DNA from 3 places in the Pseudoalteromonas sp. KS88 genome. Region 2 is predicted to be linked to each of the others. Evidence: predicted binding sites of a transcription regulator. Region 2 holds the regulator's gene; each other region holds the start of a gene.
The links. The regulator sigma-54, encoded in region 2, starts transcription at its own class of promoters, with help from an activator protein. The targets are predictions, from matches to a motif close to GTTGGCACGNNNNTNGNNT.
Positions count from the first base shown of each region.

Region 1: the regulator sigma-54 is predicted to act here: its motif matches at 2,617-2,635, upstream of C7Y70_RS02215 (DUF1328 family protein).
Region 3: the regulator sigma-54 is predicted to act here: its motif matches at 3,122-3,140, upstream of C7Y70_RS08950 (YggN family protein).

Region 1 is NZ_PYHV01000004.1:216,190-226,267, forward strand. It holds gene era (GTPase Era) at 1-658, shown strand, start outside; gene recO (DNA repair protein RecO) at 678-1,364, shown strand; gene pdxJ (pyridoxine 5'-phosphate synthase) at 1,381-2,112, shown strand; gene C7Y70_RS02210 (hypothetical protein) at 2,166-2,357, opposite strand; gene C7Y70_RS02215 (DUF1328 family protein) at 2,407-2,577, opposite strand; gene C7Y70_RS02220 (OadG family transporter subunit) at 3,097-3,342, shown strand; gene oadA (sodium-extruding oxaloacetate decarboxylase subunit alpha) at 3,353-5,134, shown strand; gene C7Y70_RS02230 (sodium ion-translocating decarboxylase subunit beta) at 5,146-6,276, shown strand; gene C7Y70_RS20480 (hypothetical protein) at 6,426-6,602, shown strand; gene C7Y70_RS02235 (response regulator transcription factor) at 7,102-7,788, shown strand; gene C7Y70_RS02240 (sensor histidine kinase) at 7,785-9,122, shown strand; gene C7Y70_RS02245 (TonB-dependent receptor) at 9,213-10,078, shown strand, end outside.
Region 2 is NZ_PYHV01000003.1:28,464-38,541, reverse strand. It holds gene rapZ (RNase adapter RapZ) at 1-408, opposite strand, end outside; gene ptsN (PTS IIA-like nitrogen regulatory protein PtsN) at 429-881, opposite strand; gene hpf (ribosome hibernation promoting factor) at 886-1,173, opposite strand; gene C7Y70_RS01175 (RNA polymerase factor sigma-54) at 1,203-2,699, opposite strand; gene lptB (LPS export ABC transporter ATP-binding protein) at 2,768-3,493, opposite strand; gene lptA (lipopolysaccharide transport periplasmic protein LptA) at 3,490-4,023, opposite strand; gene lptC (LPS export ABC transporter periplasmic protein LptC) at 4,013-4,567, opposite strand; gene kdsC (3-deoxy-manno-octulosonate-8-phosphatase KdsC) at 4,564-5,115, opposite strand; gene C7Y70_RS01150 (KpsF/GutQ family sugar-phosphate isomerase) at 5,116-6,087, opposite strand; gene C7Y70_RS01145 (calcium/sodium antiporter) at 6,110-7,081, opposite strand; gene mlaF (phospholipid ABC transporter ATP-binding protein MlaF) at 7,336-8,151, shown strand; gene mlaE (lipid asymmetry maintenance ABC transporter permease subunit MlaE) at 8,151-8,930, shown strand; gene mlaD (outer membrane lipid asymmetry maintenance protein MlaD) at 8,945-9,493, shown strand; gene C7Y70_RS01125 (ABC transporter substrate-binding protein) at 9,499-10,078, shown strand, end outside.
Region 3 is NZ_PYHV01000014.1:73,474-83,551, forward strand. It holds gene C7Y70_RS08930 (iron-containing alcohol dehydrogenase) at 1-981, opposite strand, end outside; gene C7Y70_RS08935 (LysR family transcriptional regulator) at 1,151-2,020, shown strand; gene C7Y70_RS08940 (glutathione peroxidase) at 2,088-2,570, shown strand; gene C7Y70_RS08945 (hypothetical protein) at 2,607-2,795, opposite strand; gene C7Y70_RS08950 (YggN family protein) at 3,190-3,987, shown strand; gene C7Y70_RS08955 (PLP-dependent aminotransferase family protein) at 4,050-5,492, opposite strand; gene C7Y70_RS08960 (DMT family transporter) at 5,631-6,560, shown strand; gene C7Y70_RS08965 (YegS/Rv2252/BmrU family lipid kinase) at 6,600-7,469, opposite strand; gene C7Y70_RS20505 (hypothetical protein) at 7,794-7,934, shown strand; tRNA gene C7Y70_RS08970 (tRNA-Ser) at 8,145-8,235, shown strand; tRNA gene C7Y70_RS08975 (tRNA-Ser) at 8,287-8,379, shown strand; gene C7Y70_RS08980 (amidohydrolase) at 8,730-9,506, opposite strand; gene C7Y70_RS08985 (methionine aminotransferase) at 9,494-10,078, opposite strand, start outside.

The DNA of each region.
Region 1 (10,078 bases), on a different contig from region 2:
ATCAAGTTCAATCGGTGATGTTGAATTAATCATTTTTGTGGTTGAAGGCACTCATTGGAATGCTGATGATGAAATGGTACTCAATAAGGTAAGCCAAAGTGGTAAGCCAGTTTTATTAGTTATTAATAAGATTGACCAAGTTAAAGATCGTGATCTTGTATTACCGCACATGAAGTTTTTAGGCGATAAGTTTGACTTTATAGGTATTATGCCTGTGTCAGCGACACAAGGTAAAAATATTAACTTGATTAAAGATGAAGTAACGAAGCGCCTTCCTCTGTGTGAATTTTACTTCCCAGATGACTATGTAACTGACCGCTCAATGCGCTTCATGGCAGCTGAAGTTATTCGTGAAAAGCTAATGCGATTCATGGGTGAAGAGCTTCCTTATTCAGTAACTGTTGAAATCGAGCAGTTTAAATGGCAAGACAACGGTGTTTGGCACATCAACGGCCTGATTTTAGTTGAGCGTGAAACACAAAAGCGCATGGTTATTGGTAATAAAGGTGAAAAGCTAAAAGTTATTGGCCGTGAAGCACGTAAAGATCTTGAAGAAATGCTTGATAATAAAGTGTTCTTAGAGCTTTGGGTAAAAGTAAAATCGGGTTGGGCTGACGATGAAAGAGCCCTGCGTAGTTTAGGCTATGGTGAAGATTAACTTCAGCCTAAATTAACCTATGGATAGCGACTTCTACACAGCATACTTATTACACCGGCGTCCTTATAGCGACTCACAAGTAATGCTTGATATGCTAGTAGAAGGCGTTGGCCAATTGCGAATGTTAGCCCGTATCAGTGGCCGACAAGCAACAAAGCATAAAGCACAGTTACAACCCTTCCAAACCTTACTAGTAAATTACACTGGTAAACATGATTTAAAATATATCCAACGCTTTGAATTACATGGTGGACAATCGCCACTTGTAGGTGATCAGCTTTACTGTGGCTTTTATTTAAATGAACTCACTAACCGCATTGTGCCAATTAATGAGCCAATTGATTATGCTTATCAGCTTTATAAAACTCACCTAACGCAACTAAACCAGCATCCAAACTTACAAGCCGTGTTGCGCTCTTATGAGTTTCAGTTACTAGAGTTGCTCGGTTATGGTGTTGATTTTACGTTTGATGCGGCGGGCGATCCAATTGATGCGGCGCACACGTATAGTTACTTTGCTGAATATGGCTTTGTGATTCAGGATTTAAAAGGCAGTGGATTTACTGGTGCACAACTAAATGCAATTGCAGATCATGACTTTAGTGCACCTGATGTGCTATATATGGCGAAACAATTAAGTCGTCATTTAATGAAGCCATTACTTGGGAAAAAACCATTAAAAAGCCGCGAGCTTTTTATTAAATAATTAATATAGGTAAAAAATGAAAGACATTCTGTTAGGTATAAACGTTGATCATATCGCAACCTTACGTCAAGCACGCGGAACAAATTATCCTGATCCGGCTCATGCAGCCAGTGTAGCTGAACATGCTGGCGCTGATGGTATTACAATTCATTTGCGTGAAGATCGTCGTCATATTCAAGACCGCGATGTTTATGTTATGGCTAAAACCATTCAAACACGCATGAATTTAGAGATTGCCGTGACAGATGAAATGCTCGATATCGCATTAGATGTTAAGCCTGAGTATGTATGCCTAGTACCAGAAAAGCGTGAAGAGCTAACAACTGAAGGCGGCTTAGATGTTGTAGGTAACCTTGAAAAAATTAAAGCAGCTACAGCAAAATTGACTGCTGCGGGGATAAAAGTATCACTATTCATAGATGCTGATAAAGCACAACTCGATGCTGCTAAAGCATGTAATGCTCCGTTTGTTGAAATCCATACAGGTGCATACGCAGATGCTGAAAATGATATTGATATGAATAAAGAACTTGAGCACATTCGCCAGGGTGTTGAATATGCGGCTAGTTTAGGTATGACGGTAAACGCAGGACATGGTTTGCACTACCACAACGTTAAACCTATTGCTGCAATGAAAGATATTTATGAACTAAATATTGGCCATGCGATTATCGCCCGTGCAGCCATTGATGGCCTCGATAAAGCCGTTCGCGATATGAAACGCTTAATGTTGGAAGCAAGAGCATAAACTTAACCAATAAAAAACGACTCTAATGAGTCGTTTTTTATATTATGCTTGGATTAGCAGTTAGTTTCTTCGGCGTTTACGCCTTCTTTAACTTCTTCACATGCATCTTCTACTTTGTTTTGAACGTCTGTTACAGCTTCATCAATGCGTTCACCGGCTTCTTCAGCGTGGTTGTCTTCACAACCCATAATAAAGAAACTTGCAAATAGTGCGATAACGGCAGTTTTTACTGTTGTTGATTTCATAATGTAATTCCTTGTAAATAATAAATAAATTAGTATGTATGTGTTTCGACTAAGGTGTTTTGCCTCGTAGCGCACCTGAAACTAGCGAAATAACTAATAATACTAAAAAGATAAAAAATATAATTTTGGCAATTCCTGCTGCGGCACCTGCGATACCACCAAAACCTAACACTGCAGCAATAAGTGCAATAACTAAAAATGTAATTGTCCAGCGTAACATTGTCGTCTCCTTGGTTTGTTAATTTGTACAAACTAGATTAAGCGAGTAACGTGCCATAAATTTAACTGTTATTTTTCAAAGGTTTAAATTGTATTGGAGAGCGGCTGAAAAGTTTGTAAGTAATATTTACTTTGTTACGTGTAACTTATGCTTGCTGTTGTATATTCTTTAATTAAACACTTTCTTTTTGGTAAGACCAATTTAACTTTATTTTTATTTGACTCTTAAACCAGTTAGTTTTACGAGCTTGAAATTAAAAACAGTCATGTTGGTTAAGCTGGAGCATAACTTTTAGCTATATTCACTATTTTTGTAATCTATATAACGTCAAATAGTACCAATATAGAGAGTGTTAACTTAAGTGTGGTTATGTTATTTTAATATTAATTGGTTTTACCAATTTACAAAGGTTGGATAGGGTTGATATCTTTGTTATGATTGTTGAATATTTATTTATATAAACTGGTTTATTATCCATTTGTGATAAATGGGTTCAAATTTTGTATTAAGGGAGTCTGCATGGATATTGGTCAATCACTTGCAACAGCTGCAAATTTAATGGTTACTGGCATGGTGGGGGTTTTCATTTTTTTATCATTGCTAATCTCAGCAATTACGCTTATGTCTAAGTTAATGAGCCGGTTTGAAGAGCCTGTGGCTGAAGCTGCTCGCACTCCATCGCTTAAAGCTCAAGGTGTGCCTAGTGGCCATATCGCTGCAATCAGTGCCGCGATTGCTCAATACAAAAATAATCAAAAACAATAAGGGGTGTTCTATGGCTAAATTAAAACTTACTGAGTTGGTACTCAGAGATGCACATCAGTCTTTGCTAGCAACACGCATGCGATTAGATGACATGCTGCCTATTGCTGAAAAATTAGATAACGCGGGTTATTGGTCTATAGAATCTTGGGGCGGGGCTACATTTGATTCTTGCATTCGTTATTTAGGCGAAGATCCATGGGAGCGTATCAGAGCACTTAAAAAAGCCATGCCAAATACTAAGCAGCAAATGCTGCTGCGTGGTCAAAACCTTTTAGGGTATCGTCATTACGCTGATGATGTAGTCGAAAAGTTTGTTGAGCGCGCCCACAAAAATGGGGTTGATGTATTCCGTATTTTTGATGCGATGAATGATGTACGCAACCTTGAAACGGCGATTAAAGCTGCTATAAAAGTAGGTGCACACGCACAAGGTACTATTTCATATACAGTTAGCCCAGTGCATACACTTGATATGTGGCTAACCTTAGCTAAGCAGCTAGAAGATTTAGGTTGTCACTCAATTTGTATTAAGGATATGGCTGGTCTACTTAAACCTTATGACTGTGAGCAGTTGATCAAAGGGTTAAAAGAGACGGTTTCAATTCCTATCGCAATGCAATGTCATGCAACTACAGGCTTAAGCACCGCGACTTATCAAAAAGCAATTGATGCAGGCATTGATATGCTTGATACCGCTATTTCATCTATGAGTATGACTTACGGTCACAGTGCAACTGAAACGATTGTTTCAATTGTTGAAGGAACTGAACGCGACACCGACTTGGATCTCAATCAGCTTGAAGAGATTGCTGCCTATTTCCGTGATGTTCGTAAAAAGTATGCGGCATTTGAAGGTAGCTTAAAAGGGGTGGATGGTAGAATTTTATTAGCGCAAGTGCCAGGCGGTATGTTGACTAATATGGAAAACCAGTTAAAAGAGCAAGGTGCAGCTGATAAGCTAGACCAGGTACTTCTTGAAATACCACGTGTACGCGAAGACTTAGGCTTTTTGCCATTAGTAACACCTACATCGCAAATTGTGGGCACACAAGCTGTATTAAATGTACTAACTGGCGAACGTTACAAAACCATCACAAAAGAAACGGCGGGCGTGCTTAAAGGTGAGTATGGTTCAACGCCAGCACCGATGAACAAAGAACTTCAAGAGCGCGTACTCGATGGCGGCGAAGCTATTACGTGTCGCCCAGCTGATGTACTTCAGCCTGAGCTTGAAACACTTCACACAGAGTTATTAAAAGAAGCGCAAGAGCAAGGGTTAGCGCTTGCCGATGAGCAAATCGATGACGTTCTAACATACGCACTGTTTCCTCAAATTGGATTGAAATTCCTTAAAAACCGTAACAACCCTGATGCATTTGAAGCAGTACCAAGTGCTGACTCTGCTAAGCAAGAGAAACCTTCTAGTAACAAGCCTAATAACAACACCGTTAAAGCTGAGCAATACAGCGTTAAAGTGGATGGCAAAGTATATGATGTTGTTGTAGCCCAAGGCGGTGAATTAAAAGAAGTAACCCTTAAAGATAGTGAGCTAATTCCTCAATCTGCATCGGTTGCATCTGGTGAAACATTAAATGCTCCACTTGCTGGTAACATTTTTAAAATCAAAGTTAAAGCTGGTCAAGCAGTGAACGCGGGTGATGTTGTGATGATCATGGAAGCGATGAAAATGGAAACTGAGATCCGCGCAACACACAGTGGAACGATTGCAGAAGTTCTCGTTGCTGAGGGTGACTCTGTCACAACTGGTGACGCCATGATTGCAATGGCTTAGGAGTGTAGAGGATGGAAGCATTACTAAATCTTTGGCAGGCAACGGGTATAGCAAACTTCACGTTTCCTGCATTAATAATGATTGCAGTAGGGTGTTTATTATTGTACCTCGCGATTTCGCGTAACTTTGAACCATTATTATTGGTGCCAATTGGCTTTGGCGCAATATTAACTAATATCCCTGTTGCTGGTTTATCAGATCCAGGTGGTTTGTTGTACTACGTTTACCATATTGGTATTGATACCGGAGTCTTTCCGTTATTAATCTTTATGGGGGTTGGGGCGCTTACTGATTTTAGTGCCCTGATAGCAAATCCGCGCATGATGTTGCTGGGTGCTGCTGCTCAGTTTGGTATTTTTGCGACATTATTTGGTGCAATTTTACTTAACTATGTACCAGGATTTGAGTTCTCATTACAAGATGCATCGGCGATTGCAATTATCGGTGGTGCTGATGGCCCAACAGCTATCTTTTTAGCATCAAAGTTAGCGCCTGACTTGCTCGGTGCTATTGCTGTAGCTGCATATTCTTATATGGCACTTGTGCCTATTATTCAGCCGCCTATTATGCGCGCACTTACAACGCCAGAAGAGCGCAAAATTCAAATGCCACAATTACGTACAGTGTCTAAGAAGGAAAAAATCATTTTCCCTCTAATGGTATTGGGCTTAACTATGTTGTTTTTACCCGCCGCAACACCGCTTGTTGGTATGTTTTGTTTAGGTAACTTAATGCGAGAGTCAGGTGTGGTTGATCGCTTAAGCAACAGTGCACAAAATGAGATTATCAATATCACAACGATTTTCTTAGGACTCGCTGTAGGGTCTAAATTAGCCGCAGATAAATTCTTAACTGTCGAAACACTGGGTATTTTAGCGCTAGGTGCATTAGCATTTTCTATCGGTACAGCCTCAGGTGTGTTTATGGCAAAAGGTTTAAACAAGTTATCTAAATCACCAATAAACCCCTTAGTGGGGGCGGCGGGTGTTTCTGCCGTACCAATGGCTGCACGAGTAGTTAACAAAGTAGGCCTTGAAAATAACCCGCATAACTTCTTATTGATGCATGCAATGGGGCCAAACGTAGCAGGTGTACTAGGTAGTGCCGTTGCCGCGGGTATTTTGTTAGCACTTGTTGGTTAAAAAACCGCGGTGCTCATTCATCTTGAGGTGGTTTGAGTATATTTAAGTAAACTTTTACTTCCAACCGACTGGCGCAGTTTAAACTGCGCTTTTTTTTGGGCGCTTTTTGGGTATACTCAACGTTAGTTTTACAAATTTAAAGGAGTGGTATGAATATTTTTGTGATTTTAATATCTTTGGTTGTCGCTCTTGTCATTCTTGTGCCATTACTTGAAAAGTACCAATCAAAAATGGGTTTAGATGGTGCAACTAAATATGCTAAGTATATTTGGCCATTGGTCATGATTTCATTGGTTATACAATTGATTTATGTATTGGTGCGATAGAGCATAGCCGTCAACCGTCAAAATTGGATGCGTACGTAGACTTGCGCATCACGAAACGAAACCCAACGAATAATATTCTTTCAGTCTTTATTAAAGCACAGCATTATCACGTGTTTTAATTATTCAGTTTACTCTGAGTCGTGGGAAAATAATTTTAAATATTTATTTAAAACCAGTGGCTTAGATTTCCATGTGAAATTATAGAAATACCATCGTTTCTTTAGGTTTATCCTGTGCAATTAAGGTGCAGGATTTGAATTTCACACAATGCCTTAAACTTATATTGTCACACCATAATAGTTTCTTTTAATACATATTAGCGAAAATAGATCATGTTGCTTAGGGAAGTGCTCAGGAGATAAATCGCTTTTCTATACTCGTTTTGCAATATGGCTAAGCTGTTCCTTTTTTAAATCCCTAGCTACTTATTTACATTACATAGCTCAGTGATTACCATGCAAATAATAATAATTACCATTTCTATTGGTTTGGATTTCTAGTGTCAAAAATAAAAGTTTTATTAATTGAAGACGATAATACGTTAAATCATTATCTCACCGATTTATTGGTTAAATCAGGTTACTGTGTTGAACAGTGCTTTGATGGTTTAACAGGGTTAGAAATAGCTCAGCGTCGGCAGCACCACCTTATTTTACTTGATAAAATGCTCCCTAAGTTAGACGGTGTATCACTTTTAAAAACACTGCGAGAGACCAGCCAGCAGCCTGTTATTATGGTTTCAGCCAAAGGTGCAGAAGAAGAGCGTATTTTAGGCTTGAGCCATGGCGCAGATGATTATGTTGCCAAGCCATTTAATACCCAAGAGCTGTTACTCAGAATTGAGAGCCTATTAAGACGAAGCCAAGCAAGCGTCAAACCAAGCAGTCATGTAGAAATAAATATTGATGGCCTCATGCTCAACGTTCTCAAACAGGTTATTTATGTAAATGGTGAAGAGCTTGAGTTCACACCAATTCAGTTTAAATTACTTTGGGAGCTGGTTTCGCAACAAAATCAAATAGTCAGTAAATCAGATTTATACCAAGCAGTGCTTAATAAAAAGTTAGGCGCTTATGATCGTAGTATTGATATGCATCTTAGTCGAGTAAGAAGAAAACTAACAGACGCTAACTGGCTTGGGGAGCGCTTACAAACGGTGCATGGTAAAGGATACTGTTTTAAATGAAGCGAAAGTTACTTTGGAAATTATGCCTAATTTTGGCTACAGGTTTAGTTTCATTTTTTTATTTATTACACATATTTACCTTAAAAACAGAAGAGAGCATGAGTTTTATTGCAGAGCAAGATCGCATGCAATTACAAGCGTGGGGAGCACATGCTGAAAAGCTCTATACCACTGGAAAAATAGACCAATTAAATGCGTGGTTGGCACAGTTAAAAACTCAAGAAAACACTTGGGTATCCATAGCTGGTTTTACGGTAAGCCACATAGCTGGTGAATCATTTGATCAAAATATTGTTGGTGGTTATCACTTTGGGCGCAGCATTGAATGGAAAATTCATCTCTACTTTGAGCAAAATCCCATAATGGAAATTCCTTTCATTCATACTAATGGCAGCTTATTAATAAAATTACCTGAGCGTATGCGCCCAGGTAACTACTGGACAACAACTAAGTTTATGTTGCAAATAATAATGCCAATGCTGGTTTTAGTCGTGTTATCGATTATTTTATATCGCCATATTATTACGCCTCTACAGCAATTAGAAAAAGCGACTGCAGAATTTAGCCGTGGTAACTTTTCAGTTAGGGTGGCGAAATATTTAGGAGGGCGTAAAGATGAACTTGCCCAGCTTGCATTTACCTTTGATAAAATGGCTAGTCGTATTGGTGAGCTCATTAACAATCAAAGACAATTAATTTCAGACCTATCCCATGAATTACGCACACCACTTACGCGTTTAGATATAGCAGTTGAAAACTTTGATGAGCACGAAAGTAAACAGCACCTTGAGCGAATCACTCGCGAGTCAAAACATATTCGCAAACTCGTTGAAGATAGTTTAACCCTTGCATGGCTTGAAAATGAAAAGCCGATAATTAAACAAGAGCCCGTTGATCTGGTAGACCTGCTTGATGTGTTAATTGAGGATGCTCGTTATGAATTTCCTGATCGAAAGCTGGTTGTTCATGCTCCAGCAACCGCAGTGATTGAAAATAGCTGCCATCGTGCATTATGTCCACCCATCGAAAACGTGATTAGAAATGCGCTGCGTTATACACCGGTCAATGAGCAAGTTACTATTAGCATATCGTTGGAGTCTAGTTTTTACAAATTACAGATATGCGATCAAGGTCCTGGTATCCCTGAGCAATTTTTAAAGAAAGTATTTGAGCCATTTTTTAGAGTCGACGACGCACGAATAAGTGAAGGAGATAGCTTTGGTTTAGGTTTGGCCTTGGCTAAACGCCATTTAGCCAGTGTTAGGGCAAAGATCTACGCACAAAATGAGTTAGGTGGAGGGTTGGTAGTGGTGATAATGATTCCTATTTCTTAAATGTAACAATTGTAAAAGTCATATCATTAGTGACCTTAAATGGTAATAATTCTTAATTAAGTATTTAACACTTATTTTGAGATTTAATTCATGCCATCTGTATTAATAAATAAACCGTTTGTAAAAACCAGTATTGCCTGCGCTGTAATTGCGCTTTGTTTTAACGCCAATGCGGCTACTCAAGAAGAGACTAAACAAGAACAGAAGATAGAAAAAATCACAGTCGTTGGTGCTACAACAAATTCAGAAATCACACCACTTGAGCTTGAAAACTACCAGGCGAACGATTTAGATGATATTTTTCGTCATACACCATCGGTTACTGTAGGTGGATCATTAGGCATAGCACAAAAGATATTTGTACGTGGTATGGAAGACTCAATGGTGAACGTAACAGTTGATGGTGCGCCGCAAACCAGCACGCTGTTTCATCATATTGGCCGTGTTGCAATTGAACCTGAACTATTACAAAGTATAGAAGTTCAAGCCGGTGCGGGTGAAGCAACAGCGGGTACAGGCGCTGTGGGCGGAGCAATTCGTTTTAAAACAAAAAGTGCTGATAATTTACTCCGCGATAACGAGCAGTTTGGTGGTATTGCCAAAGCGAGTTATTTTAGTAATGACGGCCACAAAGAAAGCCTATCATTATACGGCAAGTTAACTGATGAAATAGGGGTGTTAGCGTCCTATGTTAATGTTAGTCGCAATGACATGGATGACGGTGATGGCAGAAATCTAGAAGGGACAGCAGCCGATCAAACCCTTGCATTCATAAAAGTAAACGCCGAGCTTACTGAAAACCAAAATCTTACGCTAAGCTATGAAAATCGCCAAGAAGAAGGTGAGTTTGGTAAACAAACTAACTGGGCCCAAATTGCTGGAGCACCATTGTTTGAATCATGGGGAGAGCGCGAAACCATTGTATTAAATCATGCCTGGTACTTAAATAGTTTCGT
Region 2 (10,078 bases):
GGTATCTAAGATAAAGTCAGCGCGAGTTATCAGCACATCGAGTAATATTTTTTCTTGTTTAATTGCCAAATCTAGCGGCAAACTATCGATAGAAAGAGGGTGTAAACGACGCGTTTCAGAAAAGCGTTTGATGAGTGTTTGGTCATCACTATCGAGGTAAAATAAAGTTGGGTTTGCAAAGCCTGGCAAATACTCAAGGATGTCGTTGAACTCTTCTTGTTCTTTAGGTAAGTTGCGTACATCAATGCTGACTGCAATCTTATCGTAATTTTCTGACACACTTCGTACTAAGGAAGGGAGCAAATTGACCGGAATATTATCAACACAGTAATAGCCAAGATCTTCAAGCACGCGAAGCGCGACGGACTTACCTGAACCAGACCGTCCACTGATAATAATCAATTCCATGTAACCTCTCCTTCACTTTCTTATGAATGCTCAACAATAACTTGATACAAATCGTGATCTGTTTTTGCGCTACGTAGTTGTTTACAAAACTCTTTATCGTTAAGTTTATCAGCAATTGTTGCTAACGTCTTTAAATGAAGTTGGCAATCTCCATCAGGTACGATCAGTGCCACAAAAATATCGACAGGACGATTATCAATTGCATCAAAGCTAATAGGGGTTTCACTCACTAAGATTAGTGCTAGTGGAGATTGCGCGCCACTCATGCGACCATGTGGTATAGCAATACCTCGACCAATGCCTGTGCTACCAAGCTTTTCCCGGTTTAATAATGCGTTAAGGATCTCTTGCTGTGTGAGGTGAGGAAGCTTTTCATGAGCCAATTGGCTAATAAATTCTAGAATTCGTTTTTTGCTATTAAAAAGGACCGCAGCTTTACTGCAGTCCTCAGAAGTAAGTGAACTTAATTTCATAGTATTAGTGTCGAGCGTGCTTCTCTTTGTGTTTTATTACTTGGCGGTCTAATTTATCAATTAGCCCGTCAATCGCAGCATACATATCTTGATGTTCAGTTGAAGCAAACAAATCAGCACCGCTAACATGTATTGTGGCTTCTGCTTTTTGACTTAATTTTTCTACGTCAAGAATCACATGTACATTATTAATACTATCAAAGTGCCTTTCAAGCTTCGCAAACTTATTATGTACATAGTCTCTAAGTGAATCGGTAATTTCTACGTGGCGACCAGTTAAGTTAATTTGCATAAGCATTTTCCTTCTTTGTTTTTTACGCCTTAAATCAAACTCTTTCTTTGATTTGACGGTGGAATAGCTAGTGACTCACGATATTTTGCAATGGTGCGTCTAGCTACTTTGATACCTTGCTCAGCCAATATATCTGCAATTTTACTATCACTCAATGGTTTCGCTGAGTTTTCTGCGCTAATTAACTTTTTGATTAATGCGCGAATAGCTGTAGAAGAGCATTCGCCGCCATTTTCAGTACTTACGTGACTGGAGAAAAAGTACTTCAACTCAAAAATACCCCGTGGAGTATGCATATACTTTTGAGTTGTTACGCGTGAGATCGTTGACTCATGCATTTCTACCATTTCAGCTACGTCATTAAGTACCATTGGGCGCATAGCTTCGGGGCCGTGTTCAAAAAAACCTTGCTGTTGTTTTACTATACAGTTAGTTACTTTGAGTAATGTCTCATTACGGCTTTCTAAGCTTTTAATAAACCATTTTGCTTCTTGCAGATGCGAACGAATAAACTGACTGTCACTGCTCGATTTTACTGAGCGAGACATGGCGGCATACTGGCTGTTCACTCTAATTTTAGGCATGCTGTCTGGATTTAATTCCACCATCCAGCGCCCTTTAACTTTTTTCACTGAAACATCAGGGATAACATACTCAGACTCTTCGCGAACAATGGTATCTGCTGGCTTAGGGTTTAAGCTGTGTATCAGTGTCATGACTTCTTTTAGCTCATCTTCTTTAAGCTTAGTCTTTTTCATTAAAGTGCGATAGTCACGACTTGCCAAAAGATCGATATGCTCGGTTAAAATCATTTTAGTCTCTGCAAGCCATGGCGTTGCAGGGTCAAATTGATTCAGTTGTATACATAAACACTCTTGTAAGCTGCGTGCGGCAATCCCTATTGGATCAAATAATTGGATGCGCTTTAAAACAGCTTGGACTTCATCAAGTTCTATTTCTTCTTCGTTATTATCTTTATTTAGACTTTCTACAATATCTTCGCAGCTCAATGTTAAAATACCCGATTCATCAATCGCTTCTACAATAGCAATGGCGATGGCTTCGTCGGTCGGGCTAAATGGCGTTAATTGTAGTTGCCACATGATGTATTCATGCAGGGTTTCAGTGGAAGCACCTTGGTAAATAGACTCATCTTCAGGCATGGGTCCTGATGAGCTAGAAGGAGCAGCGCTCATATACTCATCCCATGTCACATCCATTGCCATTTCGTCACTGACAGTTTCTTTATTGAGTGCTTCACTACTTTCTTGTTCGTATTCACTTGGCGTTTCATCAGCAGATGCACTGACAGTTACTTCATCGGTGTCTTGCTTTTGCTCATTTTTGCCTGCAGTTTCATCACTAAACTCATGTTCCTCAACTTCAAGTAAAGGATTACTATCGAGCGCTTCTTGAATTTCTTGTTGGAGATCCAATGTACTGAGTTGCAACAAACGAATAGCTTGTTGTAACTGAGGTGTCATTGTCAATTGCTGGCCCATGCGCAGCTGGAGTGATTGCCTCATTTATCTTTAACAATCCTTTTAATATGTAATCAAAATTAAGTTTAGCAGATAGTTAGCTGAATGTTGGTTTATAGCCTAAATTGCTCACCCAGATAAACATCGCGTACTGTTTGGTCGGCAAGCACATGTTCAGGAGTTCCTGAAGCAATTAACTCACCATGAGAAACAATGTAGGCTTTTTCACAAACATCAAGGGTTTCTCGTACATTATGGTCTGTAATCAACACCCCGATGCCTCGGTTTTTTAGGTGTTCAATTATCTTCTTTATATCTAACACTGAAATTGGATCAACACCAGCAAAAGGCTCATCTAATAGAATAAACTTGGGGTTTGCGGCTAATGCGCGAGCAATTTCAACTCTGCGGCGCTCACCACCTGATAACGCCATACCTTGGCTATCGCGTATGTGTTGTATGCTAAATTCATCCAGCAGGCCATCAAGTGCTTGTTCTCGGCCTTGCTTATTTAAATCGTTTCGTGTTTCTAATATCGCCATCAAGTTTTGATAAACCGTTAATTTACGGAAAATAGATGACTCTTGCGGTAAGTAACCAATACCTAATCGCGCACGGCTATGCATGGGCAGTAATGTAATATCGTTATCATCAATGCTTATTTTGCCTTTGTCGCTCGGTACTAAGCCAACAATCATATAAAAAGTGGTCGTTTTACCTGCACCATTTGGGCCTAGTAAACCGACAATGCTTCCTGCACTTACTTCTAATCCGACACTCTTTACAACTTGGCGGCCTTTATAGCTCTTAGCTAAAAATTCAGCTTTTAATGTACTCATGGCTGGCCTTTTGACTTTGCTTTTTTATTTTCGATGGGCACTAAAATAGTATGCACGCGGTCATCTGAGTCTTCATCTTTTTGCGCACTAATTAGTTGCTGTTCCATGTCGTAAGAGATGCTTTTAGCATTAATCTTTTGACCTGCTTGAGTAACCTGGGCATCACCAATTAGGGTTAAGTAACGTTCAGCTACGTCGTAACGAACTTCGTTTGCGCTGGCACTCATGATTGAACCATCATCTTGTTTTTCTTCGAAATAAGCTGGACTGCCTGTTGCAATAAGGAGTTGCTTATTCTCGCCTAACTTGTCGCGTTTATGTACTTCTAAACGGTCAGCAGTAATGCGTCTTGCGCCATGGATTATTTCAACGTTCGATTCAAAAATACCGACATTAGATTTTAACTGTGCTTGCTGTTTATCAGCACTGATTGATACTTGGTTTGCAGTAGAAAGTTCGCTTTGCGCAACACTTGAGTAAGCAATGAATAGGCTTGGAATTACAAGCATTTGGGCAAGTTTATTGGTCATAATATATGGTTCGCGTATGGTTAATTAATTCAATTACTTCGGCTTTTAAATCGGCTTTTAGCCCGCGCCCAGTAATTTTTAAATCAGGCCCGACTAACTCTACAGGTTGTTCTGAACTCATAGTTTGTAGCTCAATATCAACTTGGATGTTATCGGCATTAATATGATCTATCATGGCATTTTCTGTAAGGTTAATTGCCGTCACATTGCCTTCTAAAATCAGCTGGTTATTTTCATATAATGTGGCCTCAGCTGCATTAATTTGCCACATTTGCTCTTGGTTATATAAGGTAAAAATAGGCTCTTCAAAGTAAGTAAATCCTAACTGCTGATAGAGTTCCATTTTTGCAGCAGTTACTTTGTGGCTTATTTTTCCTTGCTCGTCAAAGGCGGTTTGTTTTAATGCGACAGCTGTGTAATCAGGCTTTGCAATAATATCCTCTTCAACGAGCTGCTGTGTGTTAGATTGGTTAAAGTATGGATACCAAAGCCAAACCATACAGCCTATAAATAGTACGCTTAAAATTAAACGCGCACTATTCATGAGCTAGTCCCTTCGTTTGTTAGTGCTTTGCCATTTTCCAACATGAGTAAATCGGTTAGTTCACGTACTGCACCAAACCCACCCGGTAACATGGTTGTATAATGTGCTATTCGTTTTACCAACGGGTGCGCATCATTTACGGCAACAGCAAAGCCAACTTGCTGCATTACGGGTAAATCAGGGCCATCATCACCAATGTAGGCAATTTGCTCATCGGTTAAAGCCAGCTTATCTTTTAATTCTTGATAGGCCTGCAATTTATTCTCTTGGCCTTGATAAATATGTTTAACAGTTAGACTAGTCATGCGCTGCTGAACAATGTGTGAATGGCGACCCGTAATCACTGCCACTTCAATATCGCTGTTTATCAACGCTTTAATACCAAAGCCGTCTTTAGTGTTAAAGGCTTTTAATTCTTCGCCTTGGTTACCAAGGTAAATACGACCATCAGAAAAAACACCATCAATATCGCAGATTAGTAGCTTTACTTTTTTTGCGCGGGTCTGCGCATCTTTACTCAGTGGTTGATATAAATCAGCAAACTGCATTTATAAAACTCCTGCTTTTAGCAAGTCTTGCATATTTAGGGCACCAATAGGGTGTTGGTTATCGTCAATAACAATAAGACCATTTATTCGTTTACGTTCCATGATGTTTAGCGCTTCGGCAGCAAGCATATCGGCTGTCGCTGTTGTACAAGAGCGCGTCATAACCTCACTGATTAGAGTGTTATGGATATCAATACGCTGCTCTAAAATTCTGCGTAAATCACCATCGGTAAACAGGCCTGTTAATTGTCCAGCTTCATTGACCACCGCGGTCATGCCTAACCCCTTGGCTGACATTTCTATTAAGGCATCTTTAATGCGCTGGGTGTCTTTAATGATAGGTGTTGCATCACCATTGTGCATCAAATCTTTTAGGCATAGTAACAAACGCTTGCCTAAACTTCCTCCAGGGTGAGAAAGCGCAAAGTCATCGGCGGTAAAGCCTCTGGTTTCAAGTAAAGCAACTGCAATAGCATCGCCCATAGCAAGTGTTGCAGTTGTACTTGCTGTGGGGGCTAATCCAAGCGGGCATGCTTCTTGTGAAACTTTTATACATACGTGTGCATCCGCCCATTTTGCCATTGAAGAGCTTGGGTTACCTGTCATAGCAACCATTTTAGCCCCTATGCGCTTGATAACAGGAATAATATTGAGTACTTCGCTAGTTTCCCCTGAGTTAGAAATCAGCATAACGACATCATTTTGCGTTATCATGCCCAAGTCACCGTGACTTGCCTCTCCAGGGTGAACAAAAAATGCGGGGGTGCCAGTACTTGCAAGTGTTGCAGCAATTTTGTTACCAATATGACCGGACTTGCCCATACCAACAACAATAATTCGCCCTTGGCATTGAAACATTAATTGGCATGCTGTGTTAAAGCTATCATCTAAATACTGAATGATATCATCAAGTGCTTGGCGCTCAATTGTGAGTACGCGCCTACCTTGCTCAATAAAATTTAACTGCGTCATTTGTTATCCATTTATGTTGGCATTAAGCTACTTGGCTGAAAATATAACCTTGGTACGCTACAAATGCAGCGAGCAGTAAACCACCTTCAATTCTATTTATTCGCTGAGTCCCTTTAATACTTAGTGACATAGCTATTAACGCGAGTGTTGCACCAATCATTATAAGTGCGTCACGGTTTGCTGCTGATGGGTCGATAATTGATGGATTGATAATACCTGCTAAAGGCAATACAGCTAATATATTAAAAATATTTGAGCCAACAATGTTGCCTAATGCAAGATCATCTTCATTTTTTAACACCCCGGCTATACAGGCTGCTAATTCAGGTAAGCTGGTGCCAATGGCAATAATCGTTAGACCAATAACAAGGTCGCTCAAGCCAAAATACTTTGCGATATCAACAGCAGACCCAACTAGAAAGTGTGAACTTAAGGGCAGTAATATCATGCCTACCACGAGCCAGAAAAAGGCGTTTTTAGTTGGCACGTTATCTGGTACATCTTCACATGCTTCACTTACAAAAGGGTCATCAGCTTGGTTTTTGTCACGAATAGAAATAATGATTAACCCGGCGATAAACACAATAAAAGCAATTAATAATGCTACACCTTCGGCAAATGAAAAGTAGTTATCAGAAAAAACAAACCATGCACCCAGAGAAACAATCAATACAAGCGGCATTTCACGCTTGAGTGTTGTCGATGACACTAAAAGAGGGCGAAGAAGTGCTGTAATACCGAGCACTAATAAAATATTAGTAATATTTGAACCAACGGCATTACCAACTGCTGTGTCGGTTTTACCCGCAAGCGCGGCAGAAGCTGAGACCATCATTTCTGGTGCAGAGGAGCCCATAGCAACAACGGTTAAACCTACAATTAAAGTAGGTACACCAAAGTTTTTTGCCAGCGCTGCTGCGCCATATACAAAGCGATCTGCGCTCCAAACAAGCCCAGCAAATCCAAGAATCAAAATGACAAAAGAAGTCACCATTACATTACGCCAATTATTCAATATCAAATTGACTTAAATAATATCAAAAGCCAGCTTGAAAGTATAAATAAAAGAATCAGGTCAAATTGTTAGTAAGAGAGAAGTTATACATATAAAAACAATGTTAGATATCATGCTAACCTGTGTTTTCAATGCTTAGGTTGTTATTACATAGAATATTACAAAATTTTACGATTTGTTTTTTCCATCTGAGTACAAAAAGCTTTAAAATAGAAAAAGTAGTGAAAATGATAATGGAGAGCGACTTGTCGCAACCAATAGTAGAAATCAAGGATGTAAGCTTTTCAAGGGGCGACAGAAGCATATATAAAAATATGAGCTTCAGTGTTCCTAAGGGTAAGATCACTGCCATTATGGGGCCCAGCGGTATAGGTAAAACAACCATGCTGCGATTAATTGGTGGCCAATTAAAACCTGATAGCGGCACGATTTTATTTGAAGGTGATAATATCCCAACCATGACGCGCAAAGAGCTTTATGCCGCGCGTACAAAAATGAGCATGTTATTTCAAAGTGGCGCATTATTTACAGATATGTCAGTGTTTGACAACATCGCTTTTCCACTTAGAGAGCATACCCGTCTCAGCGAAGATTTAATCCGTCTTGTCGTATTGATGAAACTTCAGGCCGTTGGCTTGCGCGGTGCTCAAGACTTGATGCCTTCGGAACTCTCTGGTGGCATGGCACGACGTGCTGCCTTGGCGCGTTCAATTGCACTTGATCCAGAACTCATTATGTATGACGAGCCATTTGCTGGACAAGACCCTATCTCAATGGGGGTTTTGGTCAAGCTAATCAAATCACTTAACCAAGTATTAGGCTTATCCTCATTAATTGTTACACATGATGTAACAGAAGTTATGAGTATCGCAGATCATGTGATTATCATTGCTGACCAAGGTGTGATTGGAAGTGGTTCTCCAGAACAAATGCGTAATCATGAGTCGCCATTAGTACAGCAGTTCTTAAAAGGATTGTCTGATGGACCAGTACCGTTCCATTTCCCCGCAGAACCTTATAATGACGAATTACTTGGAGTGCTTAGCTAATGTTCGATATGTTACAAAAGCTAGGCCAGAAAACATTTGGCCGATTTGCAGCGCTTGGCCGCTCTACCCAAATGTTAATTGGCGCGTTGTGGAACTTACCAAACTTTCGTAAAGGAACCCCGTTACTTGTTCGTCAGTTATATATGGTTGGTTCGCAATCTTTACTGATTATTATGGTATCAGGCTTATTTATCGGCATGGTGCTCGCGTTGCAAGGTTACACCGTATTGGTGGGCTATGGTGCTGAGGATAGTCTTGGGCCATTGGTTGCGTTAAGTTTACTTAGAGAGTTGGGGCCTGTAGTGACAGCTCTGCTATTTGCTGGACGAGCAGGCAGTGCGTTAACTGCAGAGATAGGCCTTATGAAAGCAACCGAGCAGCTTTCAAGCCTAGAAATGATGGCTATCGACCCACTTAAACGCATTATAGCGCCACGGTTTTGGGCAGGCTTTATCAGTATGCCGTTACTTGCATTGATATTTTCAGCGGTCGCTATAATCGGCGCTCACTTAGTGGGCGTAGATTGGCTAGGGGTTGATACAGGTAGTTTTTGGTCAATCATGCAATCTCAAGTGTCATTCCAACAGGATATTTTAAATGGCATGATCAAGAGTTTTGTATTTGCCATCGTTGTCACGTGGATTGCACTTTATAAAGGGTATGACTGTGTGCCGACATCAGAAGGTATTAGTAAAGCAACAACAGAGACCGTTGTGCACTCATCTCTGGCTGTTTTAGGGTTTGATTTTATTTTGACAGCGGTAATGTTTACCAGCTAAAAAAGGTATAGATAATGAATTCACGGAAATTAGAAATTTTAGTTGGCTTTTTCGTCGCTTTAGGGATTGCAGCATTTGCAATGTTGGCATTGAAAGTGGCTAACGCAGGTATCAGTGGTAATGGAGATACTTATTTATTAAAGGCTAAATTTGATAATATTGGCTCACTAAAAGCGCGAGCGCCGATTAAGGTCGGTGGCGTAGTTGTTGGCCGTGTTGAAGCAATCTCAATCCATCCACAAGAGTTTTTACCCGTGGTTGATATGACAATTGATGCGCAATATCAATGTCGATTTTCGGATACTAGCTCAGTGTCTATTTTAACATCAGGTATCTTAGGTGAGCAGTACTTAGGCATTAACCCTGTTATTGCGCCTAAATCAGCTGAGCAGTCATGTTTAGGGCTTGAAGTAACAAGCAATGATGGCGATTTAGGATTAGACGAGTTGTTTGGTGTAGAGAGTAAAGCATTAAACGATGGTGACTTTATTACAGACACTAAATCAGCACTAGTACTTGAAGAATTAATTGGTCAGTTCTTATTCAACCAAGGTGGCGAGTAATTATTATGTTTAAAAAACTTTTAGCTTTAATCACGTTTGTTTTTATCGCAACCAATGCAAATGCAAATACAGATTCGGTCAATTTAAAAGACCCATACAAGATGGTGCGTCAAGTATCAGATAATACCTTTCAACGTATTACGCGTGATCAGCCACTCATCGAAAAAGATAAAGAACATTTACGTATTATAGTTTCTGAGGAGTTAATGCCTTATATCGACTATAAATACGCTGCTCTTCGCGTGTTAGGTAGCCATGTTTCGAAAGTGCGTGCGATTAAAGATCCCGCAGAACAAAAACAAGCTATCGAAGATATCAAAACATTTATTGATGTTTTCCAAGAGTACTTAATTGCCACGTATGCGGGTGTGTTTACGCAGTACACTAACCAGCAGGTTGAGTTTGCTCCTAGTCGAGAATTTGCTGGCCAAGATGTTGTATTAGTTAAAACTAAAATTGTTGATCCAGGTAAACCTGATATCAAAATTGATTTTAAAGTACGTGAAGATAGAAGCGGCGAATGGCGTGCGTACGACATGGTAGCAGAAGGCATTAGTTTACTTGATGCAAAGCAAAGTGAGCTTC
Region 3 (10,078 bases), on a different contig from region 2:
GGTTTTAGCAATTGCTTGATCTATTGCCTGCTCTTCATCACTAATATCTAGGCCTAAAACACGATCCGCATACTGTAAAATTTTACCGCGTTTCGTTTCTTTTTGTTCAGCCATCATTCGTGGTAAAACAATCGCAAGTGTTTGCGCATGGTCTAAGCCATATACTGCGGTCATTTCATGGCCCAGCATATGCGTTGCCCAATCTTGTGGTACGCCAGCACCAATTAAACCATTAAGCGCCATCGTAGCTGACCACATAACATTTGCACGTACTTGGTAATTATCAGGATCACTAAATGCTTTAGGGCCTTCTTCAATCAGCGTCATTAAAATACCTTCAGCAAAACGGTCTTGTAACTTAGCACCCACATCATAGGTTAAGTATTGCTCCATAGTGTGCACAAATGCATCAACGATACCGTTAGCAACTTGGCGCTCTGGTAGTGAGTAAGTAACTGCGGGATCAAGTACTGCGAATTTTGGCAACACTAATGGACTAGCAAATGGTAGCTTATCGTGACTTTCAAGATTCGAAACAACACTATTGCCATTTGATTCTGAACCGGTTGCCGGTAACGTTAACACTGCACCCAGAGCAATGGCTGATTTAATTATCCCCCCTTTAGCAAGAATATCCCACGGCTCACCATCATAATTTGCTGCTGCGGCTATAAATTTACTGCCATCAATGACTGAACCACCACCCACAGCGAGGATGAAGTCAATGTGTTTTTCCTTTACTACACTAACGGCTTTCATACATGTTTGATAACTTGGATTTGGCTCTATGCCTGCAAATTCAAACCAAGTATGTTCATTCAGTGCTTCAACAACCTGATCGTATACACCATTACTTTTAATACTCCCGCCACCATACGTCACTAAAACGTTAGCATCTGCTGGGATTTCATTTTTAATTTTCGCGATTTGTTGTTCACCAAAATGAATTTTGGTCGGGTTAGCAAAACTAAAATTTAACATGCTTGCTCCATTGCTTTGAAGAGGCTCAATTTAGATGAGCGAAATTATTTGACTCATTCATTGTAGGCATCTGAGTCTTAAATTAAAGACGGCAATCTGGCAATCACTTTTGCACAGCTGCAATAATTCATGCAATATACGTATATTACTTACCTTTTGAGATAAAATAATGTGGCAAGGTTTAGATGAGTTTTTACATGTAGTTGAGCATGGCAGCTTTACTAACGCAGCAAAGGCGATGGACGTTTCAACCTCACATATAAGTCGACAGGTTCAGCAATTAGAAAACCGCTTAGGCTCAGTATTATTTCAACGCACCACCCGCAAAATCAGCCTCACTGATGCAGGGAGAGAGTATGCAATAAAGCTCAAAGCAATCAAACAAGAGTTACTCGATGCCAACACCCAACTGCAAGGGGAACAAAGGCAGCCTAAAGGCTTAATTCGTATTACTGGTGCCGGTGAGTTTGTTGCAAACAAAGTGGCACCCAAAATAGTTGAATTTGTAAAACGATACCCTGAGGTGGAAGTCGAAATGGACTTTAACAATCGCAATGTCGATTTAGTGGAAGAAGGGTTTGATTTAGCCATTCGCTTTGGCCGTATGCAAGATTCTAATTTAATTGCTCGCCCTCTGTGCCCACGAATAATGACCTTAGTAGCTAGCCCTGAATATCTAGCCGCCAATACATCACCACAGACCCCCTTACAACTGATTGATCACAATTGCCTGATTGCTATGAACAAACGTTGGCGATTTAGTTTTGACGGTGATATCAAAGAAGTAAAAGTCAATGGAAACTGGCGTAGCAATCACCCTCAAGCACTGCTCAATGCAACATTAGCTGGCTTGGGGATTGCACATTTAGCGAGCGATATTGTGCAGCCTTATGTGGCATCGGGTAAATTAGTTACATTGCTCAATGAGTTTCAAGTCACTGATAATGCCTCATGGTTAGTGTACCCCCGCAAAGATTTAATGCCTTACCGAGTCAGGCTTTTGATAGAACATTTACTACAGAGCTTTAACAATGCTTAAATTTTATTCTTTAAGTCTTCAGCTACTCAGGATAGAATTTAGTCAACAATAATAATAAGCGTTCATTATGAAAGACTTTTACCAACTCAGCGCGACTAGCCTACAAGGGCAGCAAATTGAATTTAATGACTTCAAAGATAAAGTTGTACTTATCGTTAATACCGCAAGCCAATGTGGTTTTACCCCTCAATACGAAGGACTGCAAACCCTTCATGAAAAGTATCATTCAAAAGGTTTGGTTATTATAGGTTTCCCTTGCAATCAATTCGGTAAACAAGAACCCGGAGATGCAACACAAATAAAGCAAGGTTGCCTACTAAATTACGGTGTTGAGTTTCAAATCATGAGCAAAGTGGATGTAAATGGCGAGCATGCTCATCCTGTTTTTAGGCATTTAAAATCTGAATTGCCTGGATTTATAACGCGAAAAATAAAGTGGAACTTCACTAAGTTTTTAATCGGTAAAGATGGCGAGGCGATAAAGCGGTTTTCCCCCTTAACTAAGCCACAGTCAATTGAAAACAGCATAATTAAAGCGCTAGGTTTATAAAAAGCAATAAAGAGGCACAAGCCTCTTTATTTTAATTTAATCGCTTAGGTACTCATCAAAGTCTTCGTCACCTAAATTTTTACGTAAGCGTTTTTGCTCAAGGTAATCTTCCAACTTTTTCTTTACCTTTTGCTTTTTCTTGTCGTGTTGATTACGCCCAACCATTTCGTACTCATCTTCAACAAAATCGTCATCTAGCGCATCGTAACTAAATGTCTTACCCACAACCCACTCCATAAAGTGTTTTAGACCAACACAGCGTGATTACTGTCATTGGCAGAATTAAAAATGTTCGATGTTATTTAGCTGTATAAAAAAACATCAAAGTAAAGCCATAGCCTCATCTTACAAAGGTGATATGTCAGTAATGTGAATAAATAGCGCTAAATTTGAATTCTGGAAAGTGAGAGTTTTTTATCGATACGATAAGTATTTTTTATACTTTTATAAATATTGGTCAAAATAACCAAAATGTAGCTATTTATTTAAGGTTAGTATTATCAACCACCTGCTATAAAAAACATAAACCCATGTTTAATAAAGAATAAAAAGTTGGCACCAAACTTGATAACTACTAATTACACAATCGTTAAAAACAACAGTTAACAGGATTACAAAAATGAAAAAGTTACTTTTAGTCGGTTCTTTATTTATTGCTACAGGCGCAATGGCACATGATGATCACGATACCAACATCTCATTTAGTGGTGATTCGTGTGAAGTCGAGTTTCAAAACGATGTAAGAATTTTACCAAGCGAACTTGAGATTTTTACCGCTGATAATCAAAAGATGGTCTTTACCAGAAATGCTGATTTAGTGATTAACGGCCAAACAATGCAATTGAACAACCAACAGCGTCAAGCTATTACTAATTACTCAGATAGCTTACGCAGCCAGCTACCAGAAGTCGCTAACATTGCGCTTGATGGTGTAAAAATCGCGGGGGTAGCTATTGAAGAAGTAGCCAATGCTTTTAACATCCAAGGTTTTGATAGCATTGATGATCTTATGGCTGACATTGAAGTTGAAGTTGAAGACACATTTTACCAGCAAGGCGCATTTGTAATGGGCCAACAAAGCTTTAACGAGTTTGGTGAAAACTTTGAACACCACTTTGATGAACAAATTGAAAGCGCTGTTGAATCAGCCATGATGCAATCAATGGGCAGTATTTTAATGGCTCTTGGTTCAGAACTAATGGGTTCTGGCGGCGATATGCAAGCATTTGAAGCACGTATGGAAAATATGGGCGCACAAATTGAAGAGCGCGTTCAGGCACAAGCTGATCAACTAGAAAAGCGTGCCGATGCATTGTGCGGAAATTTTTCAACTATTGCAGAGCAAGAGCAACAACTTGTAAAACTAGTCCCTGAGCTTAAAGACTACCAATTATTCACTTATAAACAAAATAACTAACTGTTATTTAAACATTTGATATCCCTTTAGCAGCAATGTGGCTTCACCCCATTGCTGCTTTTTTATTTCTTCGCTAAATGTAACAACTCACCGAGTTTCGCAATCGCGTTTTCAAAGCGCTCACTCCAAGGTAAACCATAGCTTAGTCGTATGCAGCTCCGATACTTGTTTGTCGCTGAGAATATGTAACCAGGAGTAATACTGATCCCTTCATCTAATGCTAAATGAAACAATTTAACACTGTCGTAGTCTTTACCTAAATCAATCCAGATCACACACCCTCCTTGCGGATCACTAATTCTCACCGTGGTTGGTAACGACTGCTGCAAACACCAGATCATACGCTCTTTATTACTACGCAGCTTTTGCCTGAGCAACTTTAAATTGCGCTCATACTCGCCACTGGCAACAAACTCATACAGCGTCCACTGATTGATCAATGAGGTGGAGCAACTAAATGCTCGCTTAAAACGGCGGGCTTTTGGCGCAAACTGGCCTGCAATGAGCCAACCAACTCGATAACTGGGTGCCGCGGTCTTCGAAAATGAAGCACACGTGATAACCAATCCTTTTTTGGAATATGCTTGCGCAGGTGTACCACGCTCAGCCCCAAAGTATAAGTCGCCATATACATCGTCTTCAATCAACACAACATTATTAGACTCTAATAGCTCTACCAATTGCTTACGCTTATGGTTGGGCATAAAACTGCCGACAGGGTTATTAATCGAAGTTGAAAAAACACATGCTTTAATATCATGATCACTCAGCGCCTGAGTGAGATCATCAAGCCAGATCCCGTCATCTGGACACAAAGGGATCTCCAAGGCTTTTAAGCCCAAACTTTCGATCAACTCGATGATACCAAAATAACAAGGAGATTCGATCGCAATCACGTCTCCTGCTTTAGCAACACATTTAAGCGCGATCGTTAAGGCTTCTTGTGCACCATTGGTGATCACTAATTCTTGGTTATCTATGCCAATACCAAAATCTAAATAACGATGAATGAGTTGTTTTTTTAGCGGTGCGTAACCATCGATTGCGCCATAGTTAATTGCTCTACTGCCTGCCATAGACATAACTCGGCGCATTGTGCGTGATAGCATTTTATCTGTTGGTGCTGCTGCTACAGGGTTCGCAATACCAAAAGGCACCACATCCGCTTTGTGAATAGCATCATAGACTTGCTCAATCAATACCTGCATGTTTACCGACACCGGCTCTCGGCTTAATTTTATCCGCTTTGGTCTTGCCAGTTGCACAGCAGCTGCTTTTAAGAAATAACCCGACTTTTCACGTGCCTCAACTAAGCCTTGCGCTTCAAGCGTTTGATAAGCGAGCTTAACTGTTGGAATGCTTACAGTGAGTTTATCTGCCATTTTCCTCAACGAAGGTAACTTCTCACCAGGCAACAACGTACCTTGCTCACTTAGCTCGCGTACTAACTGCATTACTTGTTGATATAAAAAGTCCTGATTACCTTTACTCACCACGAGTGACATAGCATTGATCCTGTTTAACCATGGTAGACATAAAATCTGTATAGGTTACATTTATAGTTTTCTGTATATGTTAAGTATACACAACCACTCTAAAATACACACTTAATCTACACCCTCCATTAACCTTGGAACAATGCCATGAAAAGTATTGCGCTTTATCTTATTACTGTACTCATTTGGGGCTCAACATGGCTCGCTATTGAATTTCAATTAGGTGATGTCGCCGTTGAAGCATCGCTGTTTTATCGGTTTTCACTTGCCGCTATTATAATGTGGTGTTGGGTAAGCGTTAAAAAGTTACCCATGCAATACACCAAAAAGGATCATGTGTTCTTTGCCTTATTAGCCTTGTGTAACTTTGGTTTAAATTACCTAATGTTGTATTGGGCGCAAAATCACTTAACTTCAGCCATGGCTTCAATCGCCTTTTCATTACTGCTATTAATGAACATTATCAATACACGCTTATTTTTTGGCAAACCGATCGCTAAACGTATTTATTTCGGTGCCCTTTTAGGTGTAATAGGTATTGCTTGTTTATTCTGGCCACAGCTGCAGCAGTTCGACCTGAATAATGAGGTGTTGGTCGGTTTACTACTTGCCCTCACAGGTACCTTTGTGGCTTCATTGGGTAATATGGTGAGCGTGAGAAACTCCAAACAACACATTGGTGTAATGCAGGGCAATGCTTGGGGCATGTTGTACAGCGCAGTTGGCTTATTCGTTTACTTGCTCGTAAGTGATGCAAGTATGAGCTTTTCAGCACCAGCGAGTTACTGGTATTCATTAATCTATTTAGCCGTATTTGGCACTGTTATCGCATTTGCTTGCTACTTCGCACTACTTAAAAATATCGGTCCAGAGCGAGCAAGCTACGTTATTGTTTTGTTTCCATTGGTAGCAGTAACCTTGAGCACATTATTTGAAGGCTTTATGTGGCAGGCCAATACCTTTTTAGGGTTTAGTTTAGTATTGCTTGGCAACGCTATTGTACTGACGCCGACTAAAAAAATTAACGCTTTTTTTGCAGCAAGAGCTATGCAGCAAAAAAGCTCCATCCCCAGTTAGAATGCACAATAGTGCAACTAACGCCAAAGCGCCTACTTGTTAGGCGCTTTTTTTATTTTCTGAAGGCACACAAAACCGTAATGCCTGCAGGTGTACCGTAATCGTTGCAGGTGTTTCGCCTATTAGCTCTCCATCAGCTTCTATAGGTAACCCCTCACTTGTTATACACGCTTTATCTAAGCGCTGATAACTCAACCCTCGCATTGTATGATGACAGCCTAACAACAAGCGGATAAAACTATACAAGTTTGAAAACAATCCATGTGCAGGCATGGCATAGCATTCTAATTTTCCATCCGATAATTGAGCTTTTGGGGCGATGGCTAATCCACCACCAAAATAACGGTGATTCGCAAACACTGTAATCAAATTTTTGTGATCAATAATTTCATTAGCAAAGCGTCCGTTCAATCTAGCAGGTTTATATTTTAATAAATGTTGAAAGCCTGCGAGACTATAACCCAAAGACGATAAATTAGACTTATCTTGTAACGCTTTAACAACATGCGCATCAAACCCAACACCGGCCACGTTAATAAAATAGCGGTTATTAATTTGCCCAATATCAATTGCCTGCTCTTGTTCAGCAAACACAGCTTGCTGCCACGCTTCTTTTGAACATGCAAAACCTCTTGCGAAATCATTTCCCGTACCTAAAGGTAATAACGCCAAAGAGCAACCCGTTTTAAGTAATGCATTTACAGCAAGGTTAAGCGTACCATCTCCCCCTAATACAACAGCACGCACATGCGACTTAGCTAATTGCGCTATTTTTGTACAATCAACGTTAAAATCCCCAGTAGTTGCAAATGTATCAACATAAATTTGTCGTTTTTCGCACTCTTCATACAACCAAGTAAACATTTTTTTGTGCTTTTTTTTCGTACTTGGCTTTATTATTATTAGCATTGATTAAACATCCATTAAGCTGCTAACAAAACAGCATCAAACAAAAAATAAATTAATCTGAATAATTAATCACTTTATTCAAAAGTAAATGCATATTAAAAACAAAAAATCCTTTAAACCATTGTAAAAAAGCAATTTACAGCATTACCAAAGTTCATAACCATGCAATGCACTACAAAATAAAAAACTTAACGCCAAATTAATAAACCTTAAATGCATTAGTTATTCTTATCCGGCCACCTTACTTTTTATCGTTTTATTTTTGTGCAATTAAACGTCAGAATAGCCACGTTTTCAAGACAGACATAACCCGGAGCAAAAGTAATGAACACAGTAAATACATTAAATCAAAATACAGCAGCCCATGTTGCCGTAAAACCAACCAATCGCAAAGCAAAAATACTTAAACGACTCAACCAGTACGGTAAAGCACTCGCGCTAGGCGGCGTAATACAATACAAATAATCACCCAACCATGATTATTTTAGCGGTGCAGCAAACACCCAACCACTAAACGAAGATACTTCTTTAGCTCCCTCGTTTGCTGCAACCACTTCTTGAAACAATTAAAAACCTCCTTTTTATAAAAAAACGCACCTTTTAGAACAAAAAACCAGCAAACGATCTTTTTCCTATTTACACACCCCAATCACCTGCGTATTATTCTTTCCCAACGGAGAGATGGCAGAGTGGTCGAATGCACCGGTCTTGAAAACCGGCAGGGGTTTATAGCCCCTCTAGGGTTCAAATCCCTATCTCTCCACCATTATTAGGTTTTGGTGGTTCACTCGATCATCAAAATGACAGTTTATGCGCCGGAGAGGTGGCCGAGTGGCCGAAGGCGCTCCCCTGCTAAGGGAGTATAGGGTTTGTAGCTCTATCGAGGGTTCGAATCCCTCCTTCTCCGCCATTTATTAAATTAAACCGCTTAATTGCGGTTTTTTTATGTCCGTAACCTTTACACCGATGAAGGAGGGTGAAAACCCTCGACTAGGGTTCGATAAAATGTCAGGAACATTTTAGGCCGCTGCAAGCGTCGCGAAGCGATTGATTACATGGACGTAAGCAAGCCCATCCCTCCACCTCCGCCATTTAATAACGAAGAAAGCCCCGCAATTTATTGTGGGGCTTTTTTTGTTGTTAAAAATGGCTGAAGGAGGGTAAGAATCTACGCAAAAATCGTGCTATTCGCGGTGTTCTTTTTTCTTCGGGTTTCGTAATACTCAACCCAAGCTACGGAGTGTATCGCAACATTTTATTTCAGCAGTCCAAACTAAATCCGTCCGCATCCAAATGCGCAGGAAAGCTTTGTTTAAATTGCTTAAGTGGCTCTTTATCTAGTGTCGTAATCAAAACAGAACTTTCATTATCCTTCACTTGAGCCAATGCATCCCCTTTAAAGTCATACACTGCGGTGCCGCCATTATGTGCCACACCATTACCATCATCACCGATACGATTAACACCAATTACATAGCATTGATTTTCCATCGCTCGCGCCATTAATAAGGTATCCCACACTTTGCGTCTTGCTGCTGGCCAGTTGGCCACATTGATCATCATGTCATAATCATTACGGCTACGCTGGAATACCGGAAAACGTAGGTCGTAACACACTTGCGGTAAAATTCTGAAGCCATTGAGCGTAAACACTTCGCGCCGCGCACCTGCTTTAACAAACTCACCTTCTTTACCTAAACAAAATAAGTGGCGCTTGTCGTAATATTTCACCTCTCCATTAGGCCAAGCCCAATAAAATCGATTAGCTTTTTTATCGCCTTGTTGCACGAGCACTGAGCCTGCTATCACGGCATTGGTTGATTTGGCCGTCGCAACCATCCAATCAAGTACTTTACCATTGCCTGACTCCGCACAATCTAAATTAATTGCAAAGCCAGTAGCAAAGGTTTCAGGTAATAAAATTAGATCGACAGCATTATCAATATCAGCAATCTTCTCATCAAATGCTGCCAAATTAGCTGCTTTATCCAGCCAGATTAATGATGTTTGAATAGAAGCGATGGTTAGAGTTGACATAAAATCTCCGCTGCTTGGATCAGTGTGGCTTCATTTTTAGCAAAGCATAAACGTATGACCTTATCATTGCTGTGCTTTTCATAAAATACACTAAGCGGGATGGCGGCAACCCCCGCCTGCTCTGCCAACCACTGACAAAACTCGACATCATTGAGCTCTGATACATCACTGTAATCGAGTAATAAAAAGTAGGTACCTTCACTAGGTAACACAGTAAAGCGGCTTTCTTTTAGTGCGTTGCTAAGCACATCGCGCTTTTGTTGGTAAAACTCACTGAGCTCATCAACATGCTCACCTTGCTGCTCTAACATATCAGCCAACGCATGTTGCGCTGGAGTAAAACTTGAAAAAGTAACGTATTGATGAATTTTTCGAAACTCCACCGCAAGCTCAGCTGGGGCTATGCAATACCCCATTTTCCACCCTGTACTATGAAAGGTCTTGCCAAAGCTTGAAATCACAAAGCTTTTGGCAAATAACGCATCATCACGCAGCACACTTAAATGTGGTTGTTGATCAAATGTAATGTGTTCGTACACTTCATCACTTATTACGTACAAATCATGTTGCGC